DNA from 2 places in the Streptomyces malaysiensis subsp. malaysiensis genome. Region 2 is predicted to be linked to the other one. Evidence: riboswitches for the same ligand, from Rfam matches in the RefSeq annotation. Region 2 holds a riboswitch; the other holds the start of a gene.

Region 1 (10,115 bases), on a different contig from region 2:
CGCCCGAGGCCGGGCAGGTTGTAGGTGGTCTCGGTGAGGACCGCGCCGCCCAGCAGCGCGCCCAGGTCGAGCCCGAGCAGGGTCAGGACCGGGGTCCAGGTCGAGCGCATCGCGTGCCGGCCGATGACCACCCGCTCCCGCAGGCCCTTGGCGCGGGCGGTGCGGATGTAGTCCTCGCCCATGATCTCCAGCATGGTGGCCCGGGTGAGCCGGGCGTACATCGCCGCGTAGAGGAAGGCGAGCGTGATCCACGGGAGGATCAGGCTCTCGAACCACATCGCCGGATCGTCGGCGAACCCCTTGTAGTCCACGTTGACCCACTTCAGCGAGTAGCTGAAGATCGCCAGCGAGAGCAGACCGGTGAAGTAGATCGGCAGCGAGACGCCGGCCAGCGCCACCGTCATCGCCGAGCGGTCCCACAGGGTGCCCCGGCGCAGCGCGGAGACGACACCGGTGGTGATGCCGCCGACCAGCCACAGCAGACAGGCGCCCGCGGCGAGCGAGAGGGTCACCGGCATGGCGTCGGTGAGCTGCGGCCACACCGCCTGCTCGGTACGGAAGGAGTAGCCGAAGCAGGGCGCCGGGCAGTGGGTGACGTCCGTGCCGTTGGCGTAGTCCCGGCCGACGAAGAGGCCCTGGACGAAGTGCCAGAACTGCACCAGGACCGGATCACCGAGGCTGAGCTTCTGCCGGATGCCCTCGATGGCCGCGGGGTCGGCCTGCTTGCCGACGAACAGCAGCGCGGGATCGGCACCGGCCCACTTCGGGATCACGAAGAAGATGGCGAAGGTCGTAAGGGTGACGACCAACAGCATCACGACGACGGCGAACAAGCGCCGGATGAGATAAGCAAGCACTGTGCGCGGCCCGGGGGTGGCCCGTGATACCCCGGTCGAGGGGTATCACGGGCCACCGCCCGCGGCCATCACCTGCCCTTCGGGCCTATCGGGTGCGGCGATGGGGGGGTGTGCGGCGGGTCAGGTGACCTGCCGTCACTTGACGACGCCCAGCTGGGAGTAGTCGTAGCGGCCGTTGTAGGCCGCCGACGAGAAGGCGTTCGTCAGCCGCGAGCTGCGCCAGGTGATGTTCTTCTCGTAGATGAACGGCATCTGCACCGCCAGGTCGCTGACCTTGTGGTTCATCTTCTGGTAGATCTCGCCGGCCTTGTTGGGGTCGGTCTCCTTGAGCGCGTCGTCGAAGTACTTGTTGATCTCCGGGTCATTGGTCTCGGAGACGTTGTAGTTACCGGTCTGCTCGATGAAGCGGCCGTCGATCAGCGGCTGGGAGAAGCCCTGGCCGGTGGGGAAGTCCGGACCCCAGCCGGTCATGGACAGACCGTAGCCGCGCTTCTTCATCACCGCCGGCGAACCGGTGATGCTGGCGGAGGTGCTGCCCTGGATCGGCTCCACGTTGAGGGTGATGCCGACCTTCTTCAGCGACGCCTGGAGCGCCTCGGCGGCGTCGACCTCGGCGGGCTGGTCGTTGCGGGCCACGATGCTGGTGGAGAAGCCGTTCGGCTTACCGCACTGCTTGAGCTCGTCCTTGGCCTTGGCCGGGTCCGCCTTGCCGCCGCGCTTCAGGACGCCGTACGGGTCGTAGTTGTCCGCGCCCTTCACGCTCTTGGGGAGCATGTTGGTGGCGAGGTCACCACCGGCCTGCGGGCCACCGCGGGTGGTCTGGAGCGACTTGTAGTCGGTGCCGTAGACGACCGCCTTGCGGCAGTGGATGTTGTCGAACGGCTTGACCTTGGTGGTGAAGTCGACGTACCGGACGAAGCTGGTGGTGATGTTGTCGACGTTGCCCTTGTGCTGCTTGAGGGCGTCGTTACGGCCCGAGGGGGTCATACCGGTGGCGCTGAGGAAGACGTCGTAGTCGCCCTTGATCAGCAGCCGGTCGATCGCCTCGAGGTTGGAGTTGAAGGTGACCGTGATCTTGTCCGGCAGGGCCGGGCGGATCGGGTCGGACGCCTTCTTCCAGGCGGTGTTGCGGACCAGCGACAGGCTCTTGCCCGGGGTGTACGACTGGACCTTGTACGGACCGGAGGAGAACGGCCGGTTGGTGTACTTGGCGCCGGTGTCCTTGTCCGCCTTCACCGGGGAGCCGGTCGGCATCGCCAGCATCTGCTCGAAGTCACCGTTGGGCTTGGCGAGGTTGAAGACGACGGTCTTCGCGTCCGGCGTCTGTATCCCCTTCAGGCCCAGCTTGTCCTTGGACTTGTCCTTGTACGGGCCCTTGTACTCGCCCTTGGGGTCCAGGACCTGGCGCAGATAGCCGGGGCCGCCGGAGACGACGTCCTTGGCCCAGATGCGCTCGATGCCGTACTTGACGTCCTGCGCCGTGATCGGGGAGCCGTCCTCCCAGGTGATCCCGTCGCGCAGGGTGTAGGTGTAGGTCTTCCCGCCGTTGCTGATCTTGGCGGTGGAGGTGGCGAGGTCCGGGACCAGCTCATTGGCCGCGTTGCCCGGCTTGGGCGCGTAGGAGATCAGTTGGCGCGCGTAGAAGCGCGAGAAGTCCCAGGCGAACCCGTAGTACTGACGCTGCGGGTCGAGGGAGTCGAACTCCTGCTTGTTGACGAACTTGAGCGTGCCGCCCTTCTTGGCGGACTTGGTGGCGACACCCTTCACCGCGGCGTTGAACCCGGCGCCCGAGCCCTCGTCGTCGGAACCGCCGCCACCACAGGCGGCGGTGGCCAGGAGAGCGCCGACGACAGCCGCCGCTCCGGCGATCCGCCTGCTTCTCGAGAGCTGTTTCATAGCTGTTGCAACCTCCGGGGTAGCGGTCCTAGGCATTCCGCCGCGGAATTCTTCGGGGAGCCGCCTGCCGGACCCGGCAGGGGCTGAGGTGTTCGGGTACGACCGGTCCGCAGGGGGTGTCGCGCGCCGCGCCGTCATCGGGTGCCCTTCGGATCGAGCGCGTCGCGGACGCCGTCGCCGAAGAGGTTGAAGGCCAGCACCGTGACGAAGATCGCCACACCCGGGATGATCATGAACATCGGGTCGTCCTCATAGGTGCCGACCGCCTTGGAGAGCATCTGCCCCCACGAGGCGGTGGGCGGCTTCACGCCCGCGCCGAGGAAGCTGAGCGCGGCCTCGGTGAGGATGTTGGTGGGGATCATCAACGTCGTGTAGACGGTGATCGGCGCCACCAGGTTGGGCAGCAGCTCACGGAAGAGGATGTAGCGCCGGCCGGCGCCCAGGCTCCGCGCGGCCTCGATGTACTCCTTCTCGCGCAGCGACAGCGTCTGACCGCGCACGATGCGGCCGACGTACGGCCAGCCGAAGAAGCCGATCACCGAGACCAGGATCGCGATGCGCACCCCGCTGCCGGTCAGTCCCAGCAGGTCGTTGGGGAGCACCGAGACCAGGGAGATGATGAAGAGCAGCTGCGGGAAGGCCAGCAGCATGTCCATCACCCGGCTGATCACCGAGTCCACCCAGCCGCCGAAGTACCCGGCGATGATGCCGAAGATGGTGCCGAGGAACACCGCGACCACCGCCGCGAGGAAGGCCACCAGCAGCGAGATCCGGGCGCCGTAGACGACGCGGCTGAAGACGTCGCGGCCGTTGGACGGCTCCACGCCGAAGAGGAAGTCCGAGCTCATACCGCCCAGGGACCCCTTCGGGGTGCCGAACAGCGGGTCGATCTCCTCCTGGTGGAACTCATTGGGCGGATGCCCGAGCAGACCCACGATCAGCGGGGCGAAGATCGCCACCAGAACCAGGAACACGACAACGATGCCACCCGCCAGGGCGAGCTTGTCCCGCTTCAGGCGTGACCAGGCGATCTGCCGCAGCGATCTGCCTTCTACGGACGCTTTGACCACATCCGCCGCTACATCGGCAGTCGCGACCGGATCGCTGTCCGTGCTCGTGCCGTGCAATGGTGCCGTCATCGTGGTGGAGACCCCTCTCGACCGGTGGTGACCGGCCCACGACTCGCCGCTGTGGCGGCTTTGTTCACAACCTGGGTGAAAGTCGCGTTCTGGTACGGAACCTTTCTGGAAGGGGTCGTACGCAGGAACCGCACCCCTTGGAGCGGGAGTCTTCAACGCGTTTGTGATCACCCGCCAGTACTCCCGGGCAATGGATGCCTAACCGTGATGTGAGGAGTACCCCTCCGCTATACGGACGGTCGCGACACGAGAACGCAGCAGTAACATCCTGCCCGCTATGGGGTATTCGGCCCCATAGGACCGGAAGGCCGGACGGGCAATCCCGTCAATCGGTGCGCGGAGCGGTGCACGGGACTCGGATCGGTGCGCGAGGCGATCAGTGGGCGAGACGCGGTACGCGAGATTCAGCACGCGGGACGGCAAACGGTACGCGGGCGCGGCTCAGCGCGCGAGGCGGGGATCGGCGCGCGAGGCAGGGATCGGCGCGCGAGGCGGGATCAGTACGCGAGGCGGCGATCAGTACGCCGGGCGCGGCGGCGGATAGCCGTAGCCGTAGGACGGCGGCGCGGCGGGCGCGGTGCCATAGGCATCGCGGTCGAAGAAGGGGCGGGCATTGGCCCGCATCCACATGGCGACGGGGTCGTACTCGTCGGAGAGCGCGACCGTGGAGACCGGCAGCCCGTCCGGCACGGCGGTGATCGACTGCTCCATCATCACCCGCACCGACTGCACCGCCGCCGCCCCGGTGTCGTACAGATCCAGGCCGATCGCCAGATACGGGGCGCCCAGCGCGGGCTGCACCCAGGCGCGGCGCAGCGACCGCACCGCGGCGGTGCGATGCGCGTTCTGCCCCAACAGCGCGTAGAACTGGGGCAGGTCGATGCTGGGGTCGCTCAGCCGCAGCGGCCCGGCGGGCAGCCGGTCGAGACCGCCCGCGATCCGGCGCAGATCCGGCCAGGGGATGCCCACTCCGCCGCCGGGGGCGTGCGGATTGAGCCAGAGGCCATAGCGATCGCGGTAGAGGGAGTCGGCGATGAGGCGCCCGTCGACCACCTCATGCGCACGGTTCCAGCCACTGGCGGCCAGCTCCTGGGCGGAGGTCACGCACGGGGCGTAACCGAGGCCGTCCACATCCATGTTCCCGTACTGGGCATCGGGCGAGCCGGGCGCACCGTGCCACAGCAACATCCAGACCTGGCCCTCGCCGATGGCGCGGAGCAGCGCCTCATAGGCGTCGTACCGGCCGGGAGCGACCTGCTGCAACGCTCGCTCGACCTGGCCGGCCACCGCCCCCCAATCCGCGCCCGCGCTCACCTGGGTCCGCCCCTTCTCTCGGCCTTGCCCGCACCTCCCCGGGGCGCGTGCCCGCGCCCCGCCTGGTCATCAAACCAGCTTACGGGCCCCGGCAGCGGACCCTGGGGCGCGTCAGAGGTCACGGTCGTAGAACGGCCGTACGCGCGACACCATCCAGTCGGCCACCGGATCCCCCTGCGCCACGTCCAGCAGCACCAGCTGAACCTTCCACGGCACCGGCACCGAGCCGAGGGCCCGGCCCAGCGCGTCCACCGCGAGCGCCTGCCCCTCCGGGCCCGGGGCGTCGACCTGCACCCCGACGAAGAGCGCCGGCTCGCCGCCCTCGACGCTGGCCAGGGCGCGCCGGGCGGTCCGCACCCCGGTGTCCTTGGCGAACTCGATCCCGGCGGCGGCCAGGAAGTCCACCGGCTCGTCCTGCCAGTCCGGTTCGAAGAGCCGCACCCGGCCACCGGGCGCCAGGCCGTCGAGCTCGGTGCGCCCGGCGCGGCACAGCTCCCGGACCGCGGGCGGCGGCAGCGGTACGACCACCGCGCCCCCGGGGTTCACCGCGATGCCGAGCTGGGGCGGCAGCCCGCGGGCGAACTCCACGGCCGGGGCGACGGTGAAGGACATATGGGAGCCGACGAGCTGGAGGAACTGCTGCTCGGAGCTGAACACCGGGACATACGCGCCGCCCTCGATCTCCATCGTGGGCAGATCGAGGCTCGGGCTGTCCGGGCCCCCGCCGTTGGGCAGCGGCACCCAGATATGGCTGCGGGAGAGCGTCTCGACGATGCGCGCCCCGGCTCCGGGGACGTCGATCGAGGCGGCCATCACCTCTTCGAGCTCATTGCCGGGAAACGCCGGATGCGCGGCATACGCACCGCCGGGGAATCCTCCGTGATCCGGGGCCATACCGTACTGCTCCGGGAAGCTCATCTTCGTCCAACCGCCATCTCGTCCGACCTGCCCAAAGCACCCTAACGGCTGGATGGCCCAGGGCCAGCGGGGCGACGGCATCTCCACAGCACTTCCCCACCTCGCCCGGCCGGGCCGCCGTGACGGCGAGTGACGCCCCGTGGCCGATTTCCGGCCACGGGGCGTCTGACGCTCCCTCACCTCACCGGGGAGCCGCCCGGCGAGCCGCCCGGGGTCCGCTCGGGCTCCCCCGGGGTCCGCCTGGGAGACCGGCCCCACTCGCCCCGGGGCCGGGGCTCATTCGAAGGAGATGCAGCGCAGCGCGCTCGCGGTCGACCGGTCCAGCAGCACCGCGGAGGCGCACCCCTCCGGCGGCCGCCCCTCCTCGATCCCGGTGATCAGCCCCCGCATGGCGCGCAGATGGCGGCCGAAGGCATAGCCGGAGACCCCGCGGCCGCGGGCGGCCTGGCCCTCCAGGGCCACCGCGCCGTCCACGTCCAGCAGCACCATATGGAGGCTGCGGCCCCGGCGCCGTACGTCCCGGGCCAGCCAGCGGCGGACCCATGGCAGCGCACCGCAGTCGTGGACCACGACGCTCACGTTCGAGCGCAGCGCCCGGCGCAGCCCGGCGTAGTGGGTGTACCGGACCAGCGGGCGGTAGAGCGCGTACGGCAGCCAGCCGGGCAGCCGGCGCTCCCACGCCTCGCGGGTGTTCTGCGAGTCCACCCTGATGACGACCGAGCCCGTCTCGTCCAGGAGCGGCACGGTCCGGTTGATCAGCGTGCTCTTGCCACTGCCCGGCAGCCCGGAGGCGACCAGCACGTCCCCCGCCGGAAAGCGGAGCTCCCGCGTGCCCGCGCCGCCGTCCCGCGCCTCGTCGCGCAGATCGTGCACCGGGGCTCTTCGGCCGGGGCGCGCCGTCGACCCGGAGGGGGTGCGGCCACGCCGCGCCGGCAGGAGCCTCCGTGTTGTCGCGTGCGTTTCCTGCCCATGCACCGTGATCGTCCTCCCAGGTCGGTCAACGCTGCTCGTACCCGCAGAGTGTCAAGAAAAGGTAATGTCCATCAAGGCTGCCTCCGCCGGGCGCCCTCAGCCCGCTCGGTTCGGGGCTTCCCTTCTCGGCCATACATGCGATGATGTGGCCGCAACTCCATACCGGCCGTTTGAATCCGCGCGGGAGAGTCCTTGGTCACCGGCATCCATGCCGGGCGTCCAGGGCGCCGAAGGAGCAAGCCCTCCCTTGAATCTCTCAGGCCCCTGATACCGCGCGGACGAGGCAGATCTGAAAAGCGGGCCGCGCGGGCGCGGCTCCACCCAAGGTGCAAGCCGGGCCCCTTACGGGCGTCACGGCGAACCTCTCAGGTTCCGATGACAGATGGGGAGGACGCACGCGTCCTTGCCGTCCGTCCACGCCGTAGCGCGACCCCGACCTTCTGGAGCCTGAATCGTGACCGACGCCCCGCCCACCCCACGCCGCACCGCGCTGGACGCGCGGCACCGTGCGCTCGGCGCCACCATGACCGACTTCGCCGGCTGGGAGATGCCGCTGCGCTACGGCAGTGAGCGCGATGAGCACACCGCGGTGCGCACCCGCGCCGGGCTCTTCGACCTCTCCCACATGGGTGAGATCTCTCTCATCGGCCCGCAGGCCGGGCAGGCCCTGGACCACGCGCTGGTGGGCCGGCTGTCCGCGCTCGCCGTCGGCCGGGCCCGCTACACCATGATCTGCGACACCGAGGGCGGCATCCTGGACGACCTGATCGTCTACCGCCTCGGCGACGAGGAGTTCCTGGTGGTGGCCAACGCCGCCAACGCCCAGGTGGTGCTGGACGCGCTGACCGAGCGGGCGAGCGGCTTCGAGACGGCCGTGAGGGACGACCGCGACGCGTATGCGCTGATCGCCGTCCAGGGGCCCGAGTCCCCGGGGATCCTGAAGCGCCTGACCGACGCCGACCTGGACGGGCTGAAGTACTACGCCGGGCTGCCCGGCACCGTCGCGGGCGTCCCCGCCATGATCGCCCGCACCGGCTACACGGGCGAGGACGGCTTCGAGCTGTTCCTGGCGCCGGACGACGCCGAGCGGGTCTGGGACGCACTGACCGAGGCCGGGGCGCCGGTGGGCCTGGTGCCCTGCGGGCTGTCCTGCCGGGACACCCTGCGGCTGGAGGCGGGCATGCCGCTGTACGGGCATGAGCTGACCAGCGACACCACCCCCTTCGACGCGGGGCTCGGCCGGGTGGTGAAGCTGGACAAGCCGGGCGACTTCGTCGGCCGCCAGGCCCTGGAGGCCGCGTCCCGCCAGGCGGACACCGTCAGCCCGCGCACCCTGGTCGGCCTGATCGCCGAGGGCCGCCGGGTGCCGCGCGCCGGATACGCGGTGGTGGCCGCCGACGGCTCACGGATCGGCCAGGTCACCTCGGGCGCGCCCTCGCCGACGCTGGGCAAGCCGATCGCGATGGCGTATGTGGACGTGGAGTACGCCAAGCCCGGCACCGAGGGGGTCTCGGTGGACATCCGGGGCACCCGGGAGCCGTACGAGGTCGTGGCGCTCCCCTTCTACCGGCGCGAGCGCTGAGCGGGCCCCGGCCCGTGTCCTCTCGGCGTCCTCCGGCCCACCGCGTCCCATCGACGTCTTCCGGCCCGCCGCGTCCCCTCGGCGCCGTGACCCCATCGGTGTCCCCGGCGTCTCGTCCCACCAGCTAAGACCCGTTTCCCAAACACTCCCCCGTATCCAGGAGAATCGGACCATGAGCAACCCCCAGCAGCTGCGCTACAGCAAGGAGCACGAGTGGCTGTCGGCCGCCGACGAGGACGGCGTGTCGACGATCGGCATCACCGAATTCGCGGCCAACGCGCTCGGCGATGTCGTCTATGTCCAGCTCCCGGACGTCGGCTCTGCCGTCACCGCCGGTGAAACCTGCGGAGAGCTGGAGTCCACCAAGTCGGTCAGCGACCTGTACGCGCCCGTCTCCGGTGAGGTCACCGAGATCAACGAGGACGTGGTGAACGATCCGGCGCTGGTGAATTCCGCCCCCTTCGAGGGCGGCTGGCTGTTCAAGGTGCGGGTGGCGAACGAGCCGGAGGAGCTGCTCTCCGCCGACGAGTACACCGCCTTCGCCGAAAACTGACCCTCCTCTTTCGATCGGGACCTCGATGTCGCTTCTCAACAGCTCCCTGCACGAGCTCGACCCGGACGTCGCCGCTGCTGTCGACGCCGAACTCCACCGCCAGCAGTCCACCCTGGAGATGATCGCCTCGGAGAACTTCGCTCCGGCGGCGGTGATGGAGGCCCAGGGCTCGGTCCTGACCAACAAGTACGCCGAGGGCTACCCCGGCCGCCGCTACTACGGCGGCTGTGAGCATGTCGATGTGGTCGAGCAGATCGCCATCGACCGGGTCAAGGAGCTCTTCGGCGCCGAGGCGGCGAACGTCCAGCCGCATTCGGGCGCACAGGCCAACGCGGCCGCGATGTTCGCCCTGCTCTCCCCCGGCGACACCATCCTGGGGCTGAACCTGGCGCACGGCGGCCATTTGACCCATGGCATGAAGATCAACTTCTCCGGCAAGCTCTACAACGTGGTGCCCTACCACGTGGACGCCGAGACCGGTCTGGTCGACATGGACGAGGTCGAGCGGCTGGCCAAGGAGCACCGCCCCAAGCTGGTGATCGCGGGCTGGTCGGCCTACCCCCGCCAGCTGGACTTCGCGGCCTTCCGCCGGATCGCGGACGAGGTCGGCGCGTATCTGATGGTCGACATGGCCCACTTCGCGGGTCTGGTGGCGGCCGGGCTGCACCCCTCGCCCGTACCGCACGCCCATGTGGTGACCACCACCACGCACAAGACCCTGGGCGGTCCGCGCGGTGGCGTGATCCTCTCCACCGCCGAGCTGGCCAAGAAGATCAACTCGGCGGTCTTCCCCGGTCAGCAGGGCGGCCCGCTGGAGCATGTGATCGCGGCGAAGGCGGTGTCCTTCAAGGTCGCGGCGAGCTCGGCCTTCAAGGAGCGTCAGG
Region 2 (10,115 bases):
GCACCGGGCTGGTGGAACCCAGCGTCCGGCCGGCCTACGGCTCGGGCAGCCAGCGGCTCTACAGCTTCCGGGACGTGGTCGTCCTCAAGATCGTGAAGCGGCTGCTGGACACAGGCGTGTCGCTCCAGAACATCCGGGCGGCGGTGGCGCATCTGCGCTCCAGGGAGCTCGACGACCTGGCCCAGATGACGCTCATGAGCGACGGCGCGACCGTCTACGAGTGCACCTCGCCCGATGAGGTCGTGGACCTCCTCCAGGGCGGCCAGGGCGTCTTCGGGATCGCCGTGGGCGTCGTCTGGCGGGATGTGGAGAGCGCGCTCTCCCAGCTGCACGGCGAGCGGGTGGACACCGGTGAGACGCTGATCCGGCCCAACCCCGCCGATGAGCTCGCGGCGCGCCGCAACCGGGCCGGTTGAGCAGTCCGTTCGGCCTTCCGCTTCGTCCCCTCGCCGCGCCCCTCGCGTTCTCGCCCAGCACCCCTAAGAGGCGCCGATCGGCGCCTCCGGGCCCCGTCCCCGGCCCTCGGGCCGCCCATTGTCGGTGGTGTGCGGCAGCATCGGAGATGTGAGGGGTGCGCCGACGATTCTCCATCTGGACATGGACGCCTTCTACGCCTCGGCGGAGCAGGCGGCCAAGCCCAGCCTGCGCGGTAAGCCGGTGATCGTGGGGGGCCTGGGGCCGCGTGGCGTGGTCGCCACGGCCTCCTACGAGGCCCGGGTGTTCGGGGTGCACTCGGCCATGGCGATGGCCCAGGCCCGCCGCCTGTGTCCGAACGCGGCGTTCCTCATCCCGCGCTTCTCCCTCTACCGCAAGGTGAGCGACTCGGTCATGCGCCTGCTGCACACGCTGTCGCCCCTGGTGGAGCCGCTGAGCCTGGACGAGGCGTTCGTCGATCTGGAGGCGGGCGGCACCGAGGCCACCGTGGAGGCGGCGCGCGCCGTGGGGGAGCGGCTGCGGACCGACATCAGGGCGGTCACCGGGCTGACCGGATCCGTGGGGCTCGCCGGGTCCAAGATGCTCGCCAAGATCGGCTCGGAGCAGGCCAAGCCGGACGGTCTGGTGATCATCGAGCCCGGGACGGAGCGCGATCTGCTCGGCCCCATGTCGGTCCGTACGCTCCCGGGCGTGGGTCCCGCCACGGCGGAGACGCTGCGCCGGGCCGGGATCCACACCGTGGCCGAGACCCGGGAGGCGGGCGAGGCCGAGCTGGTGCGGCTGCTGGGCCGGGCCCACGGCACCTCGCTGTTCCTGATGGCCGAGGGCCGGGACGAGCGGCCCGTCGTCGCCGAGCGGGACGCCAAGTCCATCTCGGCCGAGGACACCTTCGACGTCGACGTCACCGATCGCACCCGGGTGCAGCTGGAGATCGCGCGGCTCGCCGACCGCTGTGTGCGGCGGCTGCGCGAGGCGGGCCGCTCGGGGCGGACGGTCGTGATCAAGGTGCGGCGGTACGACTTCTCCACGCTCACCCGTTCGGAGACCCTGCGCGGGCCGACCGACGATCCGGGGGTGGTGCGGGAGGCCGCGGCGCGGCTGATCGACAGCGTGGACACCACGGCGGGTGTGCGGCTGCTGGGCGTCGGCGTCAGCGGTCTGGCGGACTACACCCAGGAGGATCTCTTCGCCCAGGCAGCCCAGGCAGCCCAGGCAGCCCAAGCCGCTCACGAGGCCCTGGAGGGCGCGGGGCACCCGCCGGGCCCCGAGAGACCGGAGGCCGTGGGAGAGCGCGCGGAAGAGGCGTCTGAGGGCGCTGGGAAGCCACGGCACTGGCTGCCGGGCACCGATGTGCGGCATACCGAGTACGGGGCGGGCTGGGTGCAGGGCAGTGGGGTGGGCCGGGTGACCGTGCGCTTCGAGGAGCCGTGGTCGCGGCCGGGGCGGGTACGGACGTTCGCCGTGGACGACCCGGCGCTTGAACCGTCCGAACCGCTGCCGTTGCTGCGGCCGGACGCGGGGCCGGGCCCGGCGCCCCAGGGGGAGGCCGCGGACCCGAGCCCGGACGGGACCGCGGATCCCGCGGAGGGCATGGGCCAAGGCCCGCGGGAGGCCGAAGGCCCGGACGGGTCGGCGGGTGCCGGTGGTGGGCCCGGTCAGGGGCCGGGTCAGCCGGTGACGTCCAGGCCGTAGTGGTGGTAGAGCTGGAGTTCCTGCTCGGGGGAGAGGTGGCGCCCGACGCCGAAGTCCGGGGCGTCCTTGATCAGCGCCCGTTCGTACGGCACCCGCAGGGTGTCGCCGACCACCTCGCTCGGTTCGAGCGGTACGAAGACGTCCCGGCTGAACAGCCCGGTGCGTACCGCCGCCCATTCGGGCTCGCCGGTCGCGTCGTCGAGATAGACCTCGTCCACGGTGCCGATCTTGGCGCCCTCGCGGTCGAATGCCTTGCGGCCGATCAGGGTCCGCGGGTCGATATCGGTCTGCACGGTCTCTCCCACAGGTGGCAAGCAGGTGGCAAGTGGCCATTGATACCTACAAAAAGCCACATCGCCGCGCTCGGCCACTCGAACACCGGCGGCCGTCCCCCGCGGCAGAACCGCTGATACGCTGACTGTGACTGTGAACCCCGTGCGGGAGAGTCCTCCGCCGACGCTGTCGGAGGCGCCGAAGGAGCAAACCCTCCCCGGAATCTCTCAGGCACACGTACCGTGCGGGTGAGGTCACTCTGGAAAGCAGGGTGGGCCACGGGCGAGCAGAGCTCCGGGACCCCTCCTCACCGACGGTGAAAACCGGTCAGGCGGTATGTGGGCCGGTGAAGCTCTCAGGTTGAGATGACAGAGGGGGAGGCCGTCCGGGCACCCGCGCCGTGGTGCCCCTCGTCGGTCGTTACAGACCAGGAGGCCCCCGCAGATGACCGCCCATCGCATCGCACTCTCCGACTTGGAACGCGGTACTCCGTTCGAGCAGCGCCATATCGGCCCGGACGGCGAGGCTCAGGCCAAGATGCTTGCCCAGGTCGGCTTCGGCTCGCTGGACGAGCTCACCGAGGCCGCCGTACCGGACGTCATCAAGAGCACCGAGGCGCTGAACGCCCTGCCTCCGGCCCGCAGCGAACCGGAGGTCCTCGCCGAGCTGCGCGGACTCGCCGACCGCAACCAGGTGCTGCCGTCGATGATCGGCCTCGGCTACTACGGCACCCACACCCCGCCGGTGATCCTGCGCAATGTGCTGGAGAACCCCGCCTGGTACACCGCCTACACGCCCTACCAGCCGGAGATCTCCCAGGGCCGGCTCGAGGCGCTGCTCAACTTCCAAACCGTCGTCGCCGATCTGACCGGGCTGCCCACGGCCGGTTCCTCGCTGCTGGACGAGGCCACCGCGGCCGCCGAGGCGATGGCACTGTCGCGGCGTGTCGGCAAGGTCAAGGAGGGTGTCTTCCTGGTCGACGCCGACTGTCTGCCGCAGACCGTCGCGGTCATCAGGACCCGCGCCGAGCCGACCGGTGTCGAGGTCGTCGTCGCCGACTTGGCCGAGGGCATTCCGGAGGAGATCGCCGAGCGCGGGATCTTCGGTGTGCTGGTGCAGTACCCGGGCGCCTCCGGCGCGGTGCGCGATCCGCGCCCGGTCATCGAGCGCGCCCATGAGCTCGGCGCCGTCGTCACCGTCGCCGCCGATCTGCTCGCGCTCACCCTGCTCGCCTCGCCCGGTGAGCTGGGCGCGGACATCGCGGTGGGCAGCAGCCAGCGGTTCGGCGTCCCGATGGGCTTCGGCGGACCGCACGCCGGTTTCATGTCGGTGCGCGACGCCTACGCGCGCAACCTGCCCGGCCGGCTGGTCGGGGTCTCCGTGGACGCCGACGGCGACAAGGCGTACCGGCTGGCGTTGCAGACCCGTGAGCAGCACATCCGCCGGGAGAAGGCCACCAGCAACATCTGCACCGCTCAGGTGCTGCTGGCCGTGATGGCCGGGATGTACGCCGTCTACCACGGCCCGGACGGGCTCGCGGGGATCGCCCGCCGCACCCACCGCTACGCCTCCGTGCTCGCCGAGGGGCTGCGGGCCGGCGGTGTCGAGGTGGTGCACGGCGCGTTCTTCGACACCCTCACCGCGCGGGTGCCGGGCCGGGCCGCCGAGGTCGTGGCCGCGGCCCGCGAGGCCGGGGTCAACCTTCGGCACACCGACGCCGACCATGTGGGCATCGCCTGCGACGAGACCACCGGCCGTGCGCAGCTGGCCGCCGTATGGTCCGCCTTCGGGGTGGACGGCGGGAACGGCGACGCGGCCGGGATCCCCGGCATCGACGAGCTGGACGCCTCGGCGCCGGACGCGCTGCCCGCGGACCTGCTGCGCCACGACGGCTATCTGGCCCACCCGGTCTTCCACCAGCACCGCTCCGAGACCGCGATGCTGCGCTATCTGCGCCGCCTGGCGGACCGGGACTACGCCCTGGACCGGGGCATGATCCCGCTCGGCTCCTGCACCATGAAGCTCAACGCGACCACCGAGATGGAGCCGGTCACCTGGCCGGAGTTCGGCGCGCTGCACCCCTTCGCACCGGCCGAGCAGGCCCAGGGCTATCTGACCCTGATCCGTGAGCTGGAGGAGCGGCTGGCCGAGGTCACCGGCTATGACAAGGTCTCGCTCCAGCCGAACGCCGGCTCCCAGGGCGAACTCGCCGGTCTGCTGGCGGTGCGCGCCTACCACCGGGCCAACGGGGACACCCGACGCACCGTCTGCCTGATCCCGTCCTCCGCGCACGGCACCAACGCCGCCAGCGCCGTGATGGCCGGGATGAAGGTCGTCGTGGTCAAGACCGGTGAGGACGGCGAGATCGACACCGGCGATCTGCGCGCCAAGATCGAGAAGCATGGTGCGGAACTGGCCGTGCTGATGGTCACCTACCCCTCCACCCACGGTGTGTTCGAGGAGCACATCACCGAGATCTGCGCGGCCGTGCACGACGCGGGCGGCCAGGTCTACGTGGACGGCGCCAATCTCAACGCGCTGGTCGGGCTCGCCGAACCCGGCCGGTTCGGCGGCGATGTCTCGCATCTGAACCTGCACAAGACCTTCTGCATCCCGCACGGCGGTGGCGGCCCCGGCGTCGGCCCGGTCGCGGTGCGCGAGCATCTGGCGCCCTTCCTCCCCAACCATCCGCTCCAGCCCGCCGCGGGCCCGGCCACCGGCGTCGGGCCGGTCTCGGCCGCCCCCTGGGGCTCCGCGGGGATCCTGCCGATCTCCTGGGCGTACATCCGGCTGATGGGCGCCGAGGGGCTGCGCCGCGCGACCCAGGTCGCGGTGCTCGGCGCCAATTACATCGCCAAGCGTCTCGAACCGCACTACCCCGTGCTCTACACCGGCCCCGGCGGGCTGGTGGCCCATGAGTGCATCGTGGATCTGCGGCCGCTGACGAAGGCCACCGGGGTGAGCGTCGACGATGTGGCCAAGCGCCTGATCGACTACGGCTTCCACGCGCCGACGATGTCGTTCCCGGTCGCCGGGACGTTGATGATCGAGCCGACCGAGAGCGAGGACCTGGCGGAGCTGGACCGGTTCTGCCAGGCGATGATCGCCATCCGGGCCGAGATCGAGAAGGTCGGCTCGGGCGAGTGGGCCAAGGAGGACAATCCGCTCCGGAACGCCCCGCATACGGCGGCGTCGCTGACCGGGGAGTGGGACCACTCGTACTCCCGGGAGGAAGCGGTCTTCCCGGCCGGGGTCTCGGCGGCCGACAAGTACTGGCCGCCGGTGCGGCGGATCGACGGAGCCTACGGGGACCGCAACCTCGTCTGCTCCTGCCCGCCGCTGGAGTCCTACGAGGGCTGAGCCTGAGGCGTTCCGCCCGTTGACGCGTCAATGGGGCCGGTGCGGCGGATGCGCCGGGCCGGCCCCTGCGGTGTACATGCCGTCGCTGGCGGTGTCGGACGGCGGTGACGATGTGCTCGCGGTGTCAGGCCGCGGTGACGATGTGCTCGGAACCCAGCGGTCGGCACGGTGCGATGACACGCCCGTCCGGCAGCAGCTCACCGGTGTCCTCGAAGAGCAGGACGCCGTTGCACAGCAGGCTCCAGCCCTGCTCGGGGTGGTGCGCCACCAGATGGGCGGCATCCCGGTCGGCGGAGTCGGCTGATGGGCAAGGCGGTTGATGCTGGCACATGACAGGGTTCTTTCGCTGCGGAGTGGTGAAGGTCCTGCGGCTCGCTGCGGCGTTCATGGCCGCCCCCCGTGGTTGAGTCGGTCGATTTCTCCAGTGTTGCCCTACGGCCTGGGATCCGCAGGGATTTCGCGGTACCGGTCTCGCTAGATAATGACGCATCACCCGTCCGGACGGTTCATCGCCGCCGGACTGTTACGAGGATGCCGCGCGGAGCGCCCCGTGACCCGGCGGTCACAGGGCGCTCGCGGCCTGATGAAGGCCCAGGTCAGGCAGGTGAGCCAAGCAAAGGTGCCCGGGTCAGCCGGTGCGTCAGAACGGGCAGCAGATCGGTTGCCTGATGCGCCCGGTGGGCCGCGATACCGGGTGGTGCCGGGGCGAGCGGCACCAACAGGTCCCCCGCGCCCAGGCCGCCTTCGGCGCCGTCCGCCATCAGGTCGCCGTGCAGCCAGAGCGTGACCATGTAGAGCTCGGGGATGGACAGCAGCCGCGGCTGGTACGCCGAGGGCAGCGACTCGGCCTGGCTCAGGGCGAGTTCGGCCGAGCTGACGTAGGGGCCCTCGGAGAAGTGCGAGAAGGCCCAGCCGTCGGCGGTGAGCATCGCCTCGGCGGCGGCCACCGTACGGTCGCCGTCCCGGATCAGGAAGCGCCAGCCGGTGAGCCGGGTGCTCGGCGGGCCGTCGGGGGCGGTGATGTCGTCCAGGACATGGACGGGGAGCGGGAGTTCGGGTTCGAAGGGGCCGGTGAGCGTGGAGAGTGCCGGGGTGCGGGCCTCGCGGACGGCGGTGGGGGAGTCAAGGGCCGTGAGGACGCTGCGCAGGGCGGGCGCGGGGGCCTGGGGCACATGCAGCGGCATGGTGGATCGCCTCTCGCTTGAAGACACGGTGAAGCGATAGCGGGCCGGGTTTGGGCGGCGCTAGCGGTGGAACACGGGTCAGAGGGGAGCCGGAACAGACCGTTCGGGCGTTATCTCTCTGCCTCGTTAGCCGAGTTTATACGACAAGTGTTCCCGTTGTGTTTCGTCTAGCCGCTGCCGATAACCCCGACAAGAGGTTATCCAGACCCCGGGGGCGCGGGGATTTTCCCCGATTCAGTGCCAGATGAACGGATATGACCTGGCATTTTGCGGCCCGCGCGGTAGGCTGGAACTCGCTGGTTCATTCTCCCCGGCGCAATGCGCGGTTCCAGAGAGCCTACCGGCTGGGTGCGGAACGCGGGGCGTTATCGATCACATTGGTGGGCATCATCGAGCGTGGTGTGCAGACGGCCTGACGCCGATGATCCACTGGAGGAGGGACGCTTCGATGGGGGAGAAGCTCATAGCCGGTGAGTTCGACCCGTCCGGCCGGCGACGGCAGCGCGCCCGGTTGCGGCAGTGCCTCGACGGGCTCGGCCGGCTTCTGGCCGACAAGCGATTCGACCGCCCGAAGAATCTGATGGGGCTTGAGATCGAGCTGAATCTCGCCGGGGCCGACGGACTGCCGAGGATGATGAACGCGGAGGTTCTGGAGCGCATCGGGAGCCATGATTTCCAGACCGAACTCGGGCAGTGCAATCTTGAAGTAAACATCGTGCCCCACCGTTTGCACGGACGCGTTCTCGATCAGCTCTCGGAAGAGCTCCGAACCGGTTTGTCATATGCCGATCGCAAGGCGCGGGAAGTGTCCTCCGAGATCGTGATGATCGGAATTCTTCCGACCCTCGCAGCGGACGATCTGGGATCCACGAACCTTTCCTATGACGACCGTTACAAACTTCTCAATGAGCAGATGCTGGCCGCCCGCGGCGAGGATTTCCTCATCGACATCGAGGGCCGGGAACGATTCACCTACGCCAGTTCCTGCATCGCCCCCGAGGCGGCCTGCACCTCCGTCCAGCTCCATCTCCAGGTCACCCCGGGGCGCTTCGCGGACGCGTGGAACGCGGCGCAGGCGGTGGCCGCCGTACAGATCGCGGTGGGCGCCAACTCCCCCTTCGTCTTCGGCCATGAGGCGTGGCGCGAATCCAGGCCGCCGCTGTTCCTCCAGGCCACCGATGTGCGCCCACCGGAAATCGCCGCCCAGGGGGCGCGCCCGCGCACCTGGTTCGGCGAGCGCTGGATCGATTCCGCATACGAGTTGTTCGAGGAGAATCTGCGCTTCTTCCCGCCCCTGCTCTCCTCCGGCGACGACGAGGACCCGCTGCGGGTGCTGGACGAGGGCGGGGTGCCCGCGCTCCAGGAACTGGCGCTGCACAACGGCACCATCTACCGCTGGAACCGGCCCGTCTACGACGTCGTGGACGGCGTGCCGCATCTGCGCGTGGAGAACCGCGTGCTCCCGGCGGGGCCCACCGTCACCGATGTCATCGCCAACGCCGCCTTCTACTACGGACTGGTCAGGGCGCTGGCCGAGGAGCCCCGCCCGGTGTGGACCCGGCTGCCGTTCGCGGCCGCCGCGGCCAACTTCGACGCGGCCTGCCGGCACGGCATCGACGCGGTCCTCCAATGGCCCAAATCCGGCCGGTCGGCCTCCCTGAACCGCACCTCCGCCGTCCGGCTGGTCCGTGAGGAGTTGCTGCCGCTCGCCGCGTCCGGCCTCGACTCCTGGGGCGTGGAGCCCGCCGACCGCGACCGCTACCTCGGCGTGATCGAGGAGCGCTGCAAGCTGGGGGTCAACGGCGCGTCCTGGCAGGCGGCCACCTACCACCGGGCGCTGGGCGGCGGGCTGGACCGGGACGCCGCCCTCGCCGCCATGACCCGCCGCTACTGCGCCCTGATGCGGACCGACGCGCCGGTACACACCTGGCCCACCGATCTCTCCGGGTGATGTCCGCACCGCCGACCATGACACCGTATTGTCCGGTGAACGGGGCGGGCGCACCGATGAGCGGGTGCGCCGATGAGGCGGACAAGCGGAAGTGGGGACAGGAGTGCGGTCACAGGCGCGGGGCGCGGAGCCGCCCGTGGTCGAGGACGGGCTCTCGCGGCGGATGCTGCGCAACGAGACGCTGCTCGTGCTGGCGCTGTCCCTCGGCGCGAGCGCGCTTTCCGCGCTGATCAGCTTCATCGGCTCGGTGACCAAACCGGGCGGACTGAAGGACCAGGCGGCCACGCTCAACTCCTCGGCGGCGCCGGGGCGGCCCTGGCTGGACCTCGCCTGGCAGCTGTTCGGCATCGCGACCGCGCTGGTGCCGGTCGCGCTCGTGGCCCATCTGCTGCTGCGCGAGGGCGCAGGGCTCCGGGTGATCGGCTTCGACCGCGACCGGCCGCGGTTCGATGTGGTGTGGGGCGCCGTGGTCGCGGCCGCGATCGGCGGGACCGGGCTGCTGCTGTACCTGGGGGCGCGGGCGGCCGGGGGCAATCTGACGGTGGTGCCCGAGTCGCTGCCCGATGTGTGGTGGAAGATCCCCGTACTGATCGCCTCCGCCGTGCAGAACGCGGTGCTGGAGGAGGTGGTCGTGGTCGGCTATCTGCTGCGCAGGCTCGGACAGCTGGGCTGGACCCCGATGGCCGCGCTGCTGGCCGGCTCGGTGCTGCGCGGCTCGTACCACCTCTACCAGGGGATCGGCGGCTTCTTCGGCAATATGGCGATGGGCGTGATCTTCGTGCTGCTCTACCGCCGCTGGGGGCGGGTCGGGCCGCTGGTCGCCGCCCATGCGCTGATCGACATCGTGGCCTTCGTCGGATACGCCCTGCTGGCGGGGCGGGTGGGCTGGCTGCCCACGGCCTGATGCGCTGAGCCATCGTCTTCGGCGGGTCTCGGGTCGGCGGTTCGCCGCGGAGCCTGCGGTTCGCCGCGGGTTTCAGGCCGGTAGCGCCCCGGGTCTCAGGCCAGCAGTTCGCCGTCGATGACCGTGACGGCGCCGCCCGTCAGCAGCGTACGGTCGCCGCGCAGCGCGGTGCGGACCAGGCCGGTGCGCGCGGACACCTGGAGCCCGGTCAGCTCGTCCCGGCCGAACCGGGCCGACCAGTAGGGCGCGAGCGCGGTGTGGGCGCTGCCGGTGACCGGGTCCTCGTCGATGCCGACGGCCGGGGCGAACAGCCGTG

Evidence for each region. A riboswitch is a leader RNA that binds a small molecule or an ion and turns the genes downstream of it on or off. The one in region 2 is predicted to bind glycine.
Region 1: linked by a shared signal. The riboswitch ahead of gcvT (glycine cleavage system aminomethyltransferase GcvT) and the one ahead of gcvP (aminomethyl-transferring glycine dehydrogenase) in region 2 are both predicted to bind glycine.

Annotation. Positions count from the first base shown of each region.
Region 1 is NZ_JBEZNG010000001.1:130,024-140,138, forward strand. Features, by position in the region: gene AB0E24_RS00570 (ABC transporter permease) at 1-833, opposite strand, end outside; gene AB0E24_RS00575 (ABC transporter substrate-binding protein) at 993-2,753, opposite strand; gene AB0E24_RS00580 (ABC transporter permease) at 2,888-3,892, opposite strand; gene AB0E24_RS00585 (enhanced serine sensitivity protein SseB C-terminal domain-containing protein) at 4,409-5,206, opposite strand; gene AB0E24_RS00590 (enhanced serine sensitivity protein SseB) at 5,318-6,124, opposite strand; gene AB0E24_RS00595 (AAA family ATPase) at 6,401-7,099, opposite strand; glycine riboswitch at 7,268-7,379, shown strand; gene gcvT (glycine cleavage system aminomethyltransferase GcvT) at 7,551-8,678, shown strand; gene gcvH (glycine cleavage system protein GcvH) at 8,851-9,231, shown strand; gene glyA (serine hydroxymethyltransferase) at 9,257-10,115, shown strand, end outside.
Region 2 is NZ_JBEZNG010000049.1:30,920-41,034, reverse strand. Features, by position in the region: gene AB0E24_RS44480 (MerR family transcriptional regulator) at 1-416, shown strand, start outside; gene AB0E24_RS44475 (DNA polymerase IV) at 565-2,127, shown strand; gene AB0E24_RS44470 (PRC-barrel domain-containing protein) at 2,103-2,420, opposite strand; glycine riboswitch at 2,556-2,653, shown strand; glycine riboswitch at 2,655-2,779, shown strand; gene gcvP (aminomethyl-transferring glycine dehydrogenase) at 2,845-5,760, shown strand; gene AB0E24_RS44460 (DUF5999 family protein) at 5,885-6,091, opposite strand; gene AB0E24_RS44455 (hypothetical protein) at 6,357-6,944, opposite strand; gene AB0E24_RS44450 (glutamate-cysteine ligase family protein) at 7,393-8,895, shown strand; gene AB0E24_RS44445 (CPBP family intramembrane glutamic endopeptidase) at 9,059-9,799, shown strand; gene AB0E24_RS44440 (PhzF family protein) at 9,895-10,115, opposite strand, start outside.